2 regions of the Vannielia litorea genome follow, and region 2 is predicted to be linked to the other one. Evidence: riboswitches for the same ligand, from Rfam matches in the RefSeq annotation. Region 2 holds a riboswitch; the other holds the start of a gene.

Region 1 (5,095 bases), on a different contig from region 2:
AGTGCTCGTTCTCCGACGACCAGCGGAAGGCTTCATCAACCTCCGAGGTCTGGCACAGCGTTGAAAAAACAGAAGAATAGCTGCGCGCGTGAACAGCCTCCATGAAGGCGATATTGGTCAGCACGGCCTCTTCATGGGGCGTTTGCGCATCGGGCATAAGCGTCGGCGCCCCCACCGTGTTCTGGATCGTGTCGAGCAGGGTCAGCCCGGTAAACACCCGGATCGTCAGCTGCCGCTCGTCATCGGTGAGCTGCGACCAGCTCTGAATGTCGTTCGAGAGCGGCACCTTCTCGGGAAGCCAGAAGTTGGCGGTGAGCCGGTTCCAGATTTCGAGGTCCTTGTCGTCCTGCAGCCGGTTCCAGTTGATCGCGGCAGGGACGGGGCGGGCGGTGGTGACAGTGTCTTTCATCGGAATGCTCCTTACAGCGTGCAGGACACGCAGCCCTCGACTTCGGTGCCCTCCAGCGCGGCCTGGCGCAGGCGGATGTAGTAGATCGTCTTGATCCCCTTCTTCCAAGCGTAGATCTGGGCGCGGTTGATATCGCGCGTACTTGCCTCGGCGGGGAAGAACAGTGTCAGCGAAAGCCCCTGATCCACATGCTCGGTGGCCGCGGCATAGGTGTCGATAATCGCCTCGGGGCCGATCTCATAGGCGTCGCGGTAGAACTCGAGGTTCTCACCGGTCATGTAGGGCGCGGGGTAGTAGACACGGCCGATCTTGCCCTCCTTGCGGATCTCCACCTTGGCGGTGATCGGGTGGATCGACGAAGTGGCGTAGTTGATGTAGCTGATCGAGCCGGTGGGCGGCACGGCCTGAAGGTTGCGATTGTAGAGCCCGTGCTCCATCACGTCGGCCTTCAGCGCGGCCCAATCCTTCTTGGTGGGCAGGGTGATGCCGAACTTCTTGAACAGCGCCTTCACCTCGGCGCTTTCGGGCCGCCAGGTGCGGCTGACGTATTTGTCAAAAAAGCTGCCATCGGCATAGGCTGACGCTTCGAACCCCTTGAACCAGCTGCCCTTTTCTTGCGCCAACGCGCAGGAGGCGGAGAGCGCATGATAGAGCACGGCGGCAAAATAGACGGAGGTGAACTCCACCCCCTCGGGCGAGCCATAGTGAATGCGCTCGCGGGCGAGGAAGCCGTGCAGGTTCATCTGGCCGAGGCCAATGGCATGGCCCTCGTCATTGCCCTTGCGGATCGAGGGCACGGAGTCGATGGCCGACATCTCGCTCACCGCGTTCAGCGCCCGGATCGCGGTGCCGACCGAGGCACCAAGGTCGCCGCCGTCCATCGCGCGGGCGATGTTCATGCTGCCGAGGTTGCAGGAAATATCGGTGCCCATCTGCGCATAGCTCAGATCGTCATTGAACGCCGAGGGTTCGTTGACCTGAAGGATCTCGGAGCAGAGGTTCGACATGGCGATGCGGCCCGCGATCGGGTTGGCCTTGTTCACCGTGTCCTCGAACATGATGTAGGGATAGCCGCTCTCAAACTGGATCTCGGCCAGCGTTTGGAAGAAGGCGCGGGCGTTGATCTTCTTCTTCCGGATCTTCGGGTTGTCGACCATCTCGTCGTATTTCTCGGTGACAGAAATCTCCGAGAAGGCGCAGCCATAGACCTTTTCAACGTCATGGGGCGAGAAGAGGTACATGTCCTCGTTTTTCTTCGCCAGCTCGAAGGTCACATCGGGGATCACCACGCCAAGGCTCAGCGTCTTGATGCGGATCTTCTCGTCGGCGTTCTCGCGCTTGGTGTCGAGAAAGCGCAAAATATCGGGGTGGTGCGCGTTCAGATACACCGCCCCCGCCCCCTGCCGCGCGCCCAGCTGATTGGCATAGCTGAAGGAATCCTCCAGCAGCTTCATCACCGGGATCACGCCGGAAGACTGGTTCTCGATCCCTTTGATCGGCGCACCGTGCTCGCGGATGTTGGTCAGCATCAGGGCGACGCCGCCGCCACGCTTGCTCAGTTGAAGCGCCGAGTTGATGCCGCGCCCGATGCTCTCCATGTTGTCTTCTAGCCGCAGCAGGAAGCACGAAACGAACTCGCCCCGCGCCTTCTTGCCGGCGTTCAGGAAGGTGGGCGTCGCGGGCTGGAAGCGGCCGGAGAGGATCTCTTCCATCAGCTGCATGGCCAGCGCCTCCTCACCGCGCGCCAGCGCGAGCGCGTTCATCACCACCCGGTCCTCGTAACGCTCGAGGTAACGCTGCCCGTCCCGCGTTTTCAGCGTGTAGGAGGTGTAATACTTGAAGGCGCCGAGGAAGGTCGGAAAGCGGAACTTCTTTCCGTAGGCCGCATCCCAGATCGCCCGCTGGAAGTTCTTGGAGTACTGGTCCAGCACCTGCGGCTCGTAATAGCCCTCGTCCACGAGGTAGCCGAGCTTCTCGTCAAGCGAGTGGAAGAACACCGTGTTCTGGTTGACGTGCTGCAGGAAGTACTGCCGCGCGGCCATCTTGTCGGCCTCGAACTGGATCTTTCCCTCGGCGTCGTAGAGGTTCAGCATCGCGTTCAGCGCGTGGTAGTCGAGGCCCTGCGTCAGGCTGGCGTCAAGCATTGTGTTCCCCAGAATGTGTCGAGCCCGGCGCGGATGCGGGCGATGTCGGTTTCGGTGCCTGCCAGCTCGAAACGGTAGAGCAGCGGCACGTTGCACTTGGCGGCAATCACCCCGCCCGCGCGGGCGAAGGTGGCGCCGAAATTGCGGTTGCCCCCGGCGATCACGCCGCGCAGGAGCGCCCGGTTCTCAGCCCGGTTCAAGAAGGCGATGACCGGCTTGGCCACCGCGCCCCGGCCTTCGCCGTCGGCATAGGTCGGGGTGATGAGCACGAAGGGCGCGGTGACCTGTGGCACCGGTGCCGTCGCGCTCATCGGCAGGCGGGTGGCGGGGAGGTCCAGCTTCTCCACCAGACGGGCGGTGTTGCCCGACCCGCTGGAGAAGTAAACCAGATGCCCCCGCGCCGCGCTCATCGGCTCAGGAGAGCCGGCCGATCATGTCGGGGCGGAACCCGGCCCAGTGGTCGTCACCGGCAACGACGACGGGAGCCTGCCGGTAGCCGAGGCCCTGCACCATCTCCATCGCGGTTTCGTCCTCGGTGAGGTCGATCACGTCAAACGGCAGGCCGCGGGCCTCGAGGGCGCGGGTGGTTGCGGTGCACTGCACGCAGGCGGGTTTGGAATAGACGGTGATGGTCATGTTTTTGTCCCCTTGGGTCTTGCCTGATTTTTTCCGGCGGTGGGGACACGGAGACGGGGCTCTGCCTGATGCCCGCCTGCGCGCCCGGGCCCTCCGCCGCGGTCGTCGTTCATGCTCTGGCAGGTCTCCTGACTTTGCGGCTCGAGCGCCGGTGGTTCGCCTTCCCGGTGTTGATTCACCAGTGGATTTGAACCGCGACTCGCCGCTTACAGTTGCGGGGGCAGTGCCGGATTTACACCGGCTTCCCTCTTCGCCCCCGAGTCTTCCCGGGGGAACCAAAGCTCCACCATATTGGGCGGCAGGGCAGAGGGGTGTCAACATCTAGTGGTGTGCTCAGCGCGATTATTCTGTGGATGAATTTCGGGGCGTGTCTTTTTCACCGCGCGCTGCGTCGCAAACCGTGTATCCCGGCGGCCCCTCTGCGCGTATCACGGAGCTACAGGGTGCGGGCCGACAGGCTCGAGAATTGGGAAGCCGGTGCAACTCCGGCACTGCCCCCGCAACGGTAAAGCCGTGATGGGGCGTGGCAAGGCCACTGGGCGGGAGGAGCCCGGGAAGGTGCCGCGCTTCGGCCCCGCAAGGGCCACGGCCAAGTCCGGAAACCAGCCCTTGTGGAACACGTCGAACCGCGGGTGGCGGTCATGGCGCCTGACGGGTCGGCTCCTCCCCGCCGCGCCTGAAACGGCTCCTGTCTGCCCTCCGCCCCAACGGGCCCGCAGCGCGCGGCCGGAGACCTGAGAGATGAGCCAAGCGATCCACGAGCTGCTTGCCCGGCACCGGCCCGGCCATGCGCTGGAGCAGCCGTTCTATACCGACCCGGGCATCTTCCGCACGGATATGGAGACCATCTTCTACCGCGAGTGGCTCTTCGCGATCCCAGCCTGCGAGCTGGAGAAAACCGGCAGCTACGTGACCCAGCAGATCGGCGCTTACAACGTGGTGCTGGTGCGCGGCGCCGATGGCGAGATCCGGGCCTTCCACAACACCTGCCGTCACCGTGGCTCGGTGCTCTGCAAGCACGAGCGCGGGGTAGGGCCCAAGCTGGTCTGCCCCTACCACCAGTGGACCTACGAGCTCGATGGCCGCCTGCTCTGGGCGCGCGACATGGGGCCGGATTTCGACGCCAGCCAGCATGGGCTGAAGCCAGTCCACTGCCGCAACCTCGCCGGGCTGATCTACATCTGTCTTGCCGAGGAGGCGCCCGATTTCGAGGCCTTCGCCGCCAAGGTCGGCCCCTATCTGGCACCCCACGATCTGGGCAACGCCAAGGTCGCGCACCAGAGCTCGATCATCGAGAACGGCAACTGGAAGCTGGTCTGGGAGAACAACCGCGAATGCTACCACTGCGCGGGCAACCACCCCTCGCTCTGCCGGACCTTCCCCGAAGACCCGGTGATTGGTGGCGTGGCGGCCGATGGCAGCTGTCCGGCCCCCGTCGAGGCGCATTTCGCGCGGCTGGAGGGCATGGGCGCGCCATCGCGTTTCTTCCTTGACCCGCAGGGCACCTACCGTGTTGCGCGGATGCCGCTGCTCGAAGGGGCGGAGAGCTACACGATGGACGGCAAGATCGCCGTAACCAAGCGGCTCGGCCACATCCCGGCGCGGGATGCGGGTACGCTGCTGCTTTTCAGCTACCCCACCACCTGGAACCATTTTCTGAGCGACCACTCCATCACCTTCCGCGTGACCCCGATCTCGCCGATGGAGACCCGTGTCACCACAACATGGCTGGTCCACAAGGACGCGGTCGAAGGCGTGGATTACGACCTCAAGCGCCTTACCGAGGTCTGGACCCACACCAACGACGAAGACCGCGAAGTGGTCGAGAACAACCAGCGTGGCATCAACTCGCCGGTCTATGAGCCGGGGCCCTATTCGGCGGTGCAGGAAGACGGGGTGATCCAGT
Region 2 (5,095 bases):
GGCGAGGCCGGTCTGGATGGCTATGACGGCGCCGAGGGCGGCGGTCGCGGAGACGCCGATGAGGCCGGGCTCGGCCAGCGGGTTGCGCAGGTAGCCCTGCATCGCGGCGCCGGAGAGACCGAGGGAGGCACCGATGAGCGCGGCGAGCAGAGCACGGGGCAGGCGGATTTCGCGCATGACCATGGTGGCCGGACCATCGGATTGGGTGACGAGCGCGGAGAGCGCTTCTGGGATGGGCAGGGAGGCCGGGCCGGTGGTGAGGGAGGCGAGGAAGAGGACAACGGTGAGGGCACCGAGGGCGGTGTAGAGGCGCGCGGGGGTCATGGGTGGGCCTCAGGGTCGAGCCATTGGTTGGTGGCCTGACACGCATGGCGGGCGCGCTTGGACGCAGTTCGCGAAGCGCGGGGGAGGCGGGACACATCCCGACCTATAGTCATTTCATCGTCTCCCGGATCGCGGCCAGCCGCTCGACGGTATCGAGCACGGAGGGGGTGCCGCAGGTCCAGTCGCTGTCGTGGAGGGTGTCGGTGGGGACCTGATCGCGCAGGGCGGCGACAACCGGGTGAGCGAGAATCTCTTCGGCGCGGCTCTTGGGTGCGCCGGGACGGGCGGCGATGAGCAAGTCGGGCGAGGAGGTGGCGAGGGTTTCGAGCGGCACGACGCCACCGTAGGGCAGGCCCATCTCCTCGGCCAGCAGCGCAAAGCCCGCCGCCTTGACCATCTGGCCCGGCAGGGTGGCATCGCCGGCGGAATAGCCGTTGGCGGCATAGAGAGCGGCGAGGGGCGCGGGGCCGGTGGGCGCGGGAATGGCGGCGAGGCGGGCGTCGAAAGCGGCGACTTCAGCCTGCGCCTCGGCCTCGCGGCCCAGCAGGGTGCCCATGCGGAGGATATTGGCGCGGATGTCGGAGAGAGTTTCGGCGGGGGTGAATACCTCGACCGTCAGGCCGAGGCGCTGGAGCATGCGAAGGGTATCGGGCGCGGTGAAGCTGCCTGCCAGCACCAGATCGGGCGCGAGCAGGTAGACCTCTTCGGCGCGGGCGGAATTGCCCGGCAGGGCGCGGGCGGCCTCGGCCATTGCCTCCTCATCGCGCTGGAGCATGCGGGTGACCGACACGAGTTGGCCCGGCGCGGCGAGGGCGAGGGCCAACTGGTCGGTGCAGAGGTTGATCGACACCACCCGCTCGGGCGGTGCGGCGAGGGCCATGACGGCCCCCGCCAGCCAGAGCGCGAGCGCACTGGCGAGGTGCTTAGAACTTGGCACGGAGGCCGAGGTAGAAGGCGCGGTCGGACTGGCCGTAACCGTTGACGGTTTGGTATTCGACATCGCCGATGTTCTCGATCCGGAAGTAGGCTTCGGCACTGTCGCTCACGTCGTAGGTGACCATCGCATTGACGACCGTGTAGTCATCGCCCTCGATGGTGGCGAAGGTCTGCGCGTCGACGTCGAGCGTGTCGGCAACGTGCTGGAGTTCACCGATGACGTTCCAGCGCGGTGCGATCTCGGCCTCGAGACCGAGGACGAGGTTGTGACGCGGCACGCGCAATTCGCGCAGGTCGTTCTCATCCACACTTTCGGTGTAGGTGTAGTTTCCGAAGAGCGACACCTTGTCGGACAGAGCCTTGCGGCCCGACAGCTCGATCCCCTTGCTCACAGAGGTGCCGGGCACCTGCGTGTAGACGAAGAATGCATCGGAGCCGATCATGTCATCGACCTCTGTGTAGAACAGCGTGGCCTTGACGAAATCGTCGCCGCCAAGCCGCTTTTCGATGCCCAGCTCGGCGCTGCGCGAGGTTTCGGGCGTCAGGGTGTCGTTACCGTAGATCGGTGCGTAGAGCTCATAAAGCGAGGGGGCGCGGAAGCCGGTTGCCAGTGCGGCCCGCACGATCAGATCCTCCTGCGGGCGCCAGGCCAGTGCCAGACGACCGGTGGTGTGCCCACCAAAGCGGTTGTGGGCATCGTGGCGCAGGGCGGCCGACACATCGAGCTCGCTGGATGCGGCCCAGTTGACCTCGGCAAAGACGCCTGTGGTGTTCTGCTTGCCGGTGGCGGTGATGAAGGTGGCGGAGGTGAAGTCTTCTTCCGTGTAGTCGGCACCGAAGTTCAGCTGGACCGAGGGCGACAGCGTGGCTTGGCCGAGGTAGCGCAGCCCGTGGCGCTCGCCTTCGTAGCGGTTGCCCGACACGGCATAGTCGCGCTCAATGTCGTAATAGGTGGCCTCGAACTGATGGGTGATGGCCCCGGCGTCGTAGCGGGCGAAGGCGCGCAAGCCGTTCGAGGTGCCATCTGTCTCTTCGGCGGTATCACCGAAGGGAAAGCCGCCGTCGATGGCGACGGTGCTCTTTTCGGTAAAGCCGGACAGCCCGATGGAGAGGGCGTCGGTCAGGGCGTATTCGCCGTTGAACGAGAGCCGGACCGACGAGAAACCATCGGCTTCAGTGTTGCCGTCCTCTTCATCGGCAGACGAGAACCCGCCGAACTCGAGGCGTTCAAGCGTGACGGCGAAGTTGTGCCGCTCGCCGAGGCTTGTGACGGTAGCGGCGAGGCCGAAGCTGTCGTAGCTGCCGATTTCACCGGACAGATAGACGTGGGTGCCCTCTTCGGTGGCGCGGCGGCTTTGGAGCGAGATCACCCCGGCCACGGCGGAGGAGCCGTATTGGGCCGATTGCGAGCCCTTCAGCACCTCGATGCGGCCGAGGCCGGAGACGCCCATCAGGCCGAAGTCGTAGGAGGGGGAGGGAGAGGACGGATCGAGCACATCGATGCCGTCGATCTGCACCTTCACGTATTTCTGGTGCAGGCCGCGCATCCGGATGTCTGCGAGGCTGCCCGGCCCGCCCGATGCGGCCAGCGAAAGGCCCGGCTGGCGGGAGAGGTAGGTGGCAAGGTCATCATCGCCTGCCGCTTCCAACTCCTCCCGCGTGCTCACCTCGACGGTGGCGCCGGTGCGGTCGGTTTCGGTGCCGTCGGAGAGGTCGGCGGTGACGGTGATGGTTTCGAGGTCGTAGCTCTCCTGCGCGGAGAGCGCGGAGGTGGAGAGCGCGAGGGCTGCGGTGGTGGCGAGGAGGCGGTTCATCTCCAAAGTCCTTCTGCGTCGGGCCGGAGCCCGCTGTGGCGTGGTGTCTTTGGAATGCGAGGCGTTCCGCGGACGGTGCTTTCGTCACCGCTACGGACTGACCGCTCACGCCGTGCGCCCCGCACGGGTTCAGGGTGATCGCCTCGGCAGGTCTCCTGACTTGCGGGTCATCGCGAGTTGGCCGGCCTTCCCGGGGGATGCTCCCCCAGTGGCGCACAGGCCTCGCTCTCCGCTTACAGTTGCGGGGGCAGTCGTGGCCTTGGGGCTTCTGCCCCGCACCACGTTCCCTTTTGCTCCGGGCTTGCGCCCGAACCGAAGCAGAGGCGGGTTAGCGCGGCTCGGGGGAGTCGCGCAAGGGATTTGTTAACGGTTTTGGGTGGCTGGGGCCGTGCTGCGCCACCGTGCGGGGCGGCGCGGCACGGCTTGAGCGCGGGTTACTCCGCCGCGGCCTCGGCCCGCTCTGCCGCGCCCGGCTGGTTCAGCGCTTCGACCTTTTCGCCGCTGCCGGCATTGGTTGCCGCGCGCAGGACGAGGAAGCCCACCACCGCCGAGACGGCAGAGCCCAGCAGCACGCCGAGGCGCACCTCGTTCATCAGGGCGGCATCCGAGAAGGATAGCGAGCCGATAAAGAGCGACATGGTGAAGCCGATCCCGGCGAGGCAGGCGAGGCCGTAGATGTGCATCCAGTTGACCCCGAAGGGCAGCTTGGCGAGCCCGGTCTTGACCATCAGCCATGTGGTGCCGAAGACGCCCACCTGCTTGCCGACGATCAGGCCGAGCGCAACGCCGAGCGGCACAGGGTCGAGCAGCGACGAGAGCGACATGCCCTGCAGCACCACGCCAGCATTTGCGAAGGCGAAGAGCGGCACGATGACGTAGAGGACGTAGGGCGCGAGGCCGTGCTCGATGGAGTGCAGGGGCGACTTGTTCCACTTGTCCTTCAGCGGGATGCAGAAGGCGGTGATCACCCCGGCGAGTGTGGCGTGCACGCCGGACTTGAGCACGAAGACCCACATCACCACGCCGAGCAACAGGATCGGGGCCACGCGGTGCGCCCCGCGCAGGTTGCGCCAGATCATCAGCGCCAGCGGGATGCAGGCGAGGAAGAGGTAATCAACCTGAAGGTTGGCGGTGTAGAACAGGGCGATGATGAGGATGGCGCCCATGTCATCGAGGATCGCCAGCGTCAGCAGGAAGATCTTGAGGGAGGAGGGCACGCGGGAGCCAAGCAGGGCCAGAACGCCCAGCGCAAAGGCGATGTCGGTGGCCGCCGGAATGGCCCAGCCGCCGATGGTGGCCGGGTTGCCCCAGTTGAAGAACACGTAGACTGCCGCAGGCACCACCATGCCGCCGACCGCTGCCATGCCGGGCAGCACCACGTCGGCGGGGTTCTTCAGCTTGCCTTCCATCAGCTCGCGCTTCAGCTCGAGACCGATGAGGAAGAAGAAAATGGCCATGAGGCCATCGTTGATCCACAGGAGCGCCGGTTTCTCGATGCCCTCGCCGTTCACCGTGACGCCGATGTAGGCGCCCAGAAATTCCTGGTATTCAGGGTTGAGCGAGGAGTTGGCCACCATGAGAGCGGCCACGGCGGAGAGCATCAGCACCACACCGCCGGCGGCATCGGAGCTGAAAAATTCATCGAGTGTTCTGCGGAGCATTCCCTGTCCCTGTTGCGCGTTTAGCTTCCCTACGTAACGAGATGGCAACCCTGCCGGATCAGATCAACCGTGTGAGGCGCGGTGTCGCAGTTTTTTTCTCATGTTTTCTGGAAGATCGCGCAGGCCAGCTCGGCGCGGATGGCGAAACCGAGGCTCTCGTAGAGTTTGATTGCCGCCGGATTGGCCGCGAAGGCGTGGAGGAAGGGCGTGTTGCCGGTCACCGCAATGGCATGTGCGACATGGGCCGAGAGCAGGCGGGCGAGGCCCTGCCCGCGCGCCGAGGGGTCGGTGCAGACGCCGGAGATTTCGGTGAAGCCGGGTGCGGCCATGCGGGTGCCGGCCATGGCAATGAGGCGGCCC

Evidence for each region. A riboswitch is a leader RNA that binds a small molecule or an ion and turns the genes downstream of it on or off. The one in region 2 is predicted to bind cobalamin.
Region 1: linked by a shared signal. The riboswitch ahead of nrdH (glutaredoxin-like protein NrdH) and the one ahead of KUV38_RS18750 (TonB-dependent receptor plug domain-containing protein) in region 2 are both predicted to bind cobalamin.

The regions. Positions count from the first base shown of each region.
Region 1 is NZ_JAHVJR010000001.1:1,880,453-1,885,547, reverse strand. Features, by position in the region: gene nrdF (class 1b ribonucleoside-diphosphate reductase subunit beta) at 1-409, opposite strand, end outside; gene nrdE (class 1b ribonucleoside-diphosphate reductase subunit alpha) at 421-2,553, opposite strand; gene nrdI (class Ib ribonucleoside-diphosphate reductase assembly flavoprotein NrdI) at 2,535-2,963, opposite strand; gene nrdH (glutaredoxin-like protein NrdH) at 2,968-3,189, opposite strand; cobalamin riboswitch at 3,290-3,484, opposite strand; cobalamin riboswitch at 3,614-3,815, shown strand; gene KUV38_RS09310 (aromatic ring-hydroxylating oxygenase subunit alpha) at 3,931-5,095, shown strand, end outside.
Region 2 is NZ_JAHVJR010000003.1:63,325-68,419, reverse strand. Features, by position in the region: gene KUV38_RS18760 (FecCD family ABC transporter permease) at 1-324, opposite strand, end outside; gene KUV38_RS18755 (ABC transporter substrate-binding protein) at 434-1,204, opposite strand; gene KUV38_RS18750 (TonB-dependent receptor plug domain-containing protein) at 1,248-3,074, opposite strand; cobalamin riboswitch at 3,202-3,406, opposite strand; gene nhaA (Na+/H+ antiporter NhaA) at 3,509-4,735, opposite strand; gene KUV38_RS18740 (GNAT family N-acetyltransferase) at 4,834-5,095, opposite strand, start outside.